DNA from 3 places in the Lysinibacillus sp. FSL W8-0992 genome. Region 2 is predicted to be linked to each of the others. Evidence: riboswitches for the same ligand, from Rfam matches in the RefSeq annotation. Region 2 holds a riboswitch; each other region holds the start of a gene.
What was found. A riboswitch is a leader RNA that binds a small molecule or an ion and turns the genes downstream of it on or off. The one in region 2 is predicted to bind cobalamin.
Positions count from the first base shown of each region.

Region 1: linked by a shared signal. The riboswitch ahead of NSQ74_RS06175 (FecCD family ABC transporter permease) and the one ahead of NSQ74_RS19355 (S-layer homology domain-containing protein) in region 2 are both predicted to bind cobalamin.
Region 3: linked by a shared signal. The riboswitch ahead of NSQ74_RS15220 (ABC transporter substrate-binding protein) and the one ahead of NSQ74_RS19355 (S-layer homology domain-containing protein) in region 2 are both predicted to bind cobalamin.

Region 1 covers NZ_JBBOZQ010000001.1:1,270,659-1,272,934, reverse strand. Annotated here, with positions in the region: gene NSQ74_RS06180 (heme ABC transporter ATP-binding protein) at 1-236, opposite strand, end outside; gene NSQ74_RS06175 (FecCD family ABC transporter permease) at 241-1,287, opposite strand; cobalamin riboswitch at 1,436-1,628, opposite strand; gene NSQ74_RS06170 (YdhK family protein) at 1,806-2,276, shown strand, end outside.
Region 2 covers NZ_JBBOZQ010000001.1:3,853,539-3,855,814, reverse strand. Annotated here, with positions in the region: gene NSQ74_RS19360 (DUF418 domain-containing protein) at 1-634, shown strand, start outside; cobalamin riboswitch at 848-1,044, shown strand; gene NSQ74_RS19355 (S-layer homology domain-containing protein) at 1,212-2,276, shown strand, end outside.
Region 3 covers NZ_JBBOZQ010000001.1:3,010,843-3,013,118, reverse strand. Annotated here, with positions in the region: gene NSQ74_RS15220 (ABC transporter substrate-binding protein) at 1-793, opposite strand, end outside; cobalamin riboswitch at 1,045-1,232, opposite strand; gene NSQ74_RS15215 (translation factor GTPase family protein) at 1,413-2,276, shown strand, end outside.

The DNA.
Region 1 (2,276 bases), 2.6 Mb from region 2:
GCTAAATTTTTTGCAATCGCTCTACTTGATTGCTGAAAAATATCTTCCTCATTCAATAATACTGTTCCACTTTCGGGCTTTAATAACCGATACATATTTTTCAATAGTGTCGACTTTCCACTACCATTAGGACCAATTAAACCGACAAATTGCTTTTCCTTTATTTGAATGCTTACTTCTTTTAATATGCGCTGATCATGAATGGAGAATGATACATGCTTCGCCTCTAATGTCATACCTTTAATCTCCTTCACCAAATGAATAATTGTTACGGCGTAGTAGCCAAATGAAAAATGGACCGCCACAAAAGGCAGTAATGATTCCAATTGGCATTTCTTCTGGAGCTATTATCACGCGGGCAATCGCATCTGCCCAAACTAAGAAAATCCCTCCTAATAATGCGCTAATAGGGATAACATATTTATAATTAGACCCTACTATTAATCGCACGATATGCGGAATTATTAAACCAACAAACCCAATGGAGCCACTTACCGCAACGAGCACACCTGTTAGTAATGATACGAGTAGTATCAATTGAATTCGAAATTGTTGAAGATTAACACCTAATGTGACCGCCGCTTCTTCCCCAAGTAGTAATAAATTTAAATTTCGATAATGTAGCCATAACAAACCAAAAACGATGAAAAAGATAATAGCTGGAATGAATAAATTACTCCATTTTGCGCCCGCAAGACTTCCAAGCATCCAATACATAACGGCTTTTATACCGCCCTCTTCCTTAGACATCATTAACATAAAATTTGAAGTAGCAGATAATATAAACGATACAGCCATTCCTGCTAGCAACAAACGGAAAATAGAAATACGTCCCCCTACACGTGACAAGAAAAATACCAACACAATTGCTATAAAGGAGCCTAGAAAAGCAGCTACTGAAAGGGCGTAAATACCTAAAAATGAAAAAGCGCCTAAAATGATGACAGCCGTGGCACCAACTGTCGCACCTGAAGAAATACCTAAAATATATGGATCTGCAATAGAATTACGGACAAGTGCTTGCACAGCTGCTCCAGCAATAGCTAAACCTGCTCCAACAATGGCTGCAAGCATGACACGTGGGACACGTATTTGCCATATAATAATTTCTTGTGAGCGGCTCCAATCAGGCTCTATCGTATTTGAGAAAATAGGAATTTTCGAGAAAATAACCTTCCATACATGTAGCGGTGTAATTGACACTGAGCCAATCATAATAGCAACCGTCATTGAAGCAATCAGTACTAAAAGAAGGGTCAATGAAAATAGCATAAATTTTTTATTCATTTGCTTATTAACTCCTTATCAATCTTGATAAATACGAAGCAATAAAAAAGGGTATTCTACGCACGAATGCATAGAAATACCCTAGGTTAAACAAAGTTGGAGAAGTATCCATCAATTGTCCGTAATTGCTTGCATCCTCGTGGGCATTACAGGTATGAACTAATTGGCAGGTCTCCTGGCTTCGATTCAACGTTACTATGATTGCCTTCCCATTCTAAAAACAGTGGCTACTACATCATAGAACTCCTCGTTACAGTTGCGGGACAGCGTCGGACTTACACCGACTTCCCTTTTAAGTGGCACTTGTTAACAAGCGTCACACCATTAGTTTCTGAAATTTTAAAATTATGACGATTCTATCATACATAATTATCGTAGTCTATAGCTTCTTTCATCTAGGAATCAATCTTTCCTCTTTTCAACTTCATACAAATGGATTTTGCACAAAACCTAATCCATAATTTCTGCACATTTACTTGTTACATTAAAGACAAATAAATAGTAAGGAGGAAATTCATATGGTATTAAAAAGAAATTTTTTCCTAGGCTTTATAGCAGCAATGGCTTTACTAATATTATCAGCTTGCTCTGACGATGCAGCGAAGACGGACTCTGCTAATGGTGACGCAATGGACCATAGTGCAGAAACAGGCCATGGAGAAGAGATGAATCATTCCAGCTCGGGTGAAGTTCCATCCACTTTAAAAACTGCTAAAAACCCTAAATTCCCTGTAGGCAGTACTGCTATTATTAAGGAAGGACATATGTCTGGGATGGCAGGCGCCGAAGCAACGATTGTTGGGGCATATGATACAACTGCCTATATTATCTCCTATGAACCGACTACTGGTGGAAAGAAAATAGAAAATCATAAATGGGTAATACATGAGGAATTAATAGATCCAGGTGTTGCCCCATTGTCTCCAGGCACTGAAGTCAAAACAGATGCTGCACATATGAAAGGCATGGAAAATGCTACTGTTCGCATT
Region 2 (2,276 bases):
AATTCGTAACTGGCTTATTGGCATAATTACTGTTCACATTGTAAGCATACTTGGGCAAATGTTTTTGCCAAACTTAGCTATCCTTTCAACAGTTTTCAATGTACTAGGGAATGATACAATAACTATTTTTATTATGTTTTTAACAGGTTTTCTAGTAGCAAAAGCTGACTGGATAAGAAATGTGAGACAACTTACCAAACAAATAAAGTTGGTCTTATATGTAACAGCTCCAATATTTGTAGCTATATCTAGTTGGATTTGGTTTGCATCTCAAAATGATGATCAAAAGCTTCAATTAGTACTAGGTTTAGGTGTAATCCCGACTACATATTTTTATTTAGCGAGTTTATTCCTGATTCTAGAACACAAAAATGTTGTAAAAATGCTACAGCCAATTGGACGGGTAGGTCAGATGGCATTTACAAATTACTTAGCTCAGAGTTTTATAGGGTTAGCTATTATATCGCTCATGGGACTCGAAGTACTTTCGACTTCCTATATTGTCATCATTGCCATTATGATTTTTGTAATTCAAATCATCTTTAGTATCATTTATTTTAAATTTTTCAAAATTGGGCCATTGGAAAAAGTGTGGAGATGGATGACGTACGGAAGAAAAGTAACGACAAAATAATGATTTCAACGTCAGAGTATTATTGCTCTGGCGTTTTTTATTGATAATACTTTTGTGCTTAAATATAGAATTGCAAATAAGAAGAACATAATATGCGATATCAATGCAAATATAAGCAGATTCAACTTCATTATTTTTAGATAATTATTAATGATTGTTTTTTTTAACTATTTTGAAAAAATGGAAACTATGCTAAACTTAGCATTAAGTGAATAGCGAATGCAGAATAAAGGTGCTCTTTTAAGAGCTTAATAGGGAATTCGGTGCAAATCCGAAGCTGTTTCCGCAACTGTATGTGTAGATGACCCCAGAAAACACCACTGTCAAACGAGGAAAAATGCCTCAAGTAGATGGGAAGGTTCTGATTAGGGTACACAAGCCAGGAGACCTGCCTTTATTTCATCGTATTAAATCTCTTCGGAAGCTAGGAGAATTTACGGCAAATAGATGGACAGGCAAATAGTATTTTGAGCCTTTTTCTGTTTTCCTTGGATGCTCTCTCTTTTATTAGAGAAGCATCTTTTTTATTTTCTAGTTATTGCAAGCGCATTCATCTATAAAAATTGGGGGGAAAGAAATGGACTTTTATAAAAAATGGTTGAATATAGCGATTGTCTTTATCTTATCATTTTCGTTATTATCACCCGTTGCATTCGCTGAGACACAACAAAATGATGCTAGTGAGTTAGAAACAGATTCTAGTATTCAAACTAATGAAGAATCATTAGAGAAAGAAATGACCGAGCAAACGGAAAGCGAACTATCTCCTATTACCAGTAATGATAGTGCGACGATATTTAATAATACTGAACCTAAAGGTTATGTGACGGTTTCCGTAGAGAAGTTTACACTTGGGCAGGGATACATAAAGGAACCTGTTCGTGTTCCTTTTTATGAAGGGGATAATATAGCTAAGGTTATAGTTAACCTGTTAGGAGAAGGCAACTATGACATTACAGGGTCTGTAGAAGAAAGCTTTTACTTATCAGGGGTCTTTGATCCTGATCCTGGAGAAGTGAGCGTCCCAAAATACATTCTTGATGAATCTGGTCCAGTTGATGGAAGAATAGAATCCGACTGGTTAAATCAAATGGACTATACAACTATGTCGGGCTGGATGGTAGCTGTAAATAATAACTTTATTCCTCGAGGTGCTTCTGAATGGTTCCCAGAAGATGGTGATATCATTAGATGGCAGTTTACAGTATGGGGGTATGGAGCAGATTTAGGTGGTGGCTTAGAGGGAAGTAGTTTAATTACTCCAGCGAATAAAGACGAGTTAACAGCGAAAATTGCCGAAATTAATAGCTCGCCAACTAAAAACGAAATTTTAGCAAATGAACAAGTAAAGTCTTCTTATGACGCCGCCTACGTGCAGCTTAAAAATATGGAGAGTAGTCAAACAAATGTGGATGCAGCACTTACCCATTTAAATGCTGCTTTAAATGGAGAAGGGGAAGAAATCGTTAAAGCTGATAAAACAGCTTTGCAAACAGCGGTTCAACAAGCTGAACAAACAAAAGCTTCTGTGAAAGTAAGTTTAGATGGAAAAGATGTAGCTCCTACTGATTACTGGGTTACTCAAGCTGAAATAGATGCATATACAAATGAAATTATAGACGCACAGGAACTAATCGCAGAT
Region 3 (2,276 bases), 840 kb from region 2:
CAGGGTTACGTTCAACTGTTTCTTCTTTTGATACCGTTGTCCAGCCCGATTCAACATCGCCAAAAATGTTTTTACCACCAGCAACTGTGACAAGTTCATCCATAAAGTTTTGTGCCGCTGTAAAGACTTCCTTGTCCCCACTATCGAAAACTAGAACACGTAATTCTTCTTCACCTTGTGGTAACTTTGCGCGAACAGCATCAACATCCTTTGTCATCTGTTCAATTAATGCCTCTCCGCGGTCTTCAACACGGAAGATTTTTGCAATATTACGGATATCCGTAAATATATCCTCTAACGTTGGTTTTGTAATACTTGAAGAAGTATGTAAATATGTGTGAATACCAAGTGCTTCTAACTCTTCTGGTGTACCAACACCCTTTTCGCTAAAGCCACTTTTCCACCCAGCGTATAAAAAATCCGCTTCACTATCAATTACTTGTTCTTTTGTCGGATACTGCTCCGCTATCACTGGTACTTTATCGTAAGCTGCTTGTAAAGGTTCATAAATTTTATCATCTAAATAAGCAGTACCAACCATTGAATCTTCTAAACCTAATGCTAGCATTATTTCTGTAACGTGCTGATTTAAGCTAATCGCCTTTTTAGGAGCTTCTGTATAAACTTGTGTCGTATCGTTATTATCAATTGTTACTTCTTTTGCCTCTGCTTGTGCTGGTTCAATGTTTTCACTTTGTGCAGCTGATTCTGAATCATCTTTTGCACTACAAGCGCCTAAAATGCTCAATAGTGCCATCGCAAGAACTAGCCACATGCCTTTCCATTTGTTCATGTTTGTTTCTCCTTTAGTTTGTAATTTTTCATCTTTATAGTAAGAAATCAATGACTTCTTTGCTACTGATTACGAGCACTTCTTGACGCTTCATTTCCTGGTAAAAGCATGAATTGCTGTTTGCTACGGTTCCTGCTTAAACTACTGTACTTCAAAATGGACACAAAAAACCCTCTTGTTTCCAAGAGGGCGGCATAGTGAAAAAACAATGGTTATTCAACCAATCACTATTCCCATCCTCGTGGTGTTAAGTAAAATAATATATATTGGCAGGTATCCTGGCTTAGGTTCAACGTTTATACGTCTTCCCATAGTTAAACTACAGTGACTGTGTTGTATAAACTCCCCATTTACAGTTGCGGGACAGCATCGGATTTACACCGATTTCCCTTTTAAGCAAATGATAGAAACCATTTGCACCAATATATAGAAGTATTAAGTTATAAAAATAGCCTAGCAGAAGTAATTTTTGTTTTCAATCACACAAAAAAATCCATAACTAATAATTATGAATAATTGACTACTATTCAAACATAAACGAGAACTATTCTACTCGAAATGTTTTTTAGCACTATCTGTTACAATAGGAATATAGGAAAAATAGAAATGAGGATTTTTTATGTATAAAACGATTGGTGTGCTCGCACATGTCGATGCAGGAAAGACAACCTTTTGTGAACAACTACTATTCCATACGAACAGTATTCAAACGCGTGGAAGAGTCGATCACCAAGATACTTTTTTAGATAATCATACTATCGAACAAGCTCGTGGTATTACCATTTTTGCCGAACAAGGACGGATGCAAATTGGGGATGATACATACACACTAATTGATACACCTGGGCATGTCGACTTTTCACCAGAGATGGAACGCGCAATTCGTGTAATGGATTACGCCATTATTATCGTAAGCGCTGTAGAGGGTGTACAAGGACATACTGAAACCGTGTGGCAATTGCTACGTCAATACAACGTCCCAACCTTCTTCTTTATTAATAAGATAGATCGTGAAGGCGCTGATGTAGATGCCGTTATGAAGCAGCTTCGAAAGGAATGTTCGAAGGACGTACTTTTAATAGAAGACCCATTGCGTACAGATTATGTCCAGAGCCACATTGCTGAATGGCTAGCTGAACGTGATGAACAACTACTCGATGCCTATTTGACAGAAACTCTCGATGCACAAACATGCCTATTACAGTTGCAAAAGTTGATTAAACAAGAGCAAGCATTTCCTTGCTTTACTGGTGCGGCATTAAAGGATATTGGAATAAAAGAATTTTTATCACAGCTCCCTCTACTTACGGAGACTCGATTCGACCATCAAGCACCATTTCAAGGTGAGGTATTTAAAATCCGCCATGATGGAACTCAACGGTTAACGTTTATCAAAGCATTGCAAGGAACTTTACATACACGCCAAGACTTTACATTTGGTGATGTGACTGAAAAAATAACTGAAATTCGTTTATATAATGGT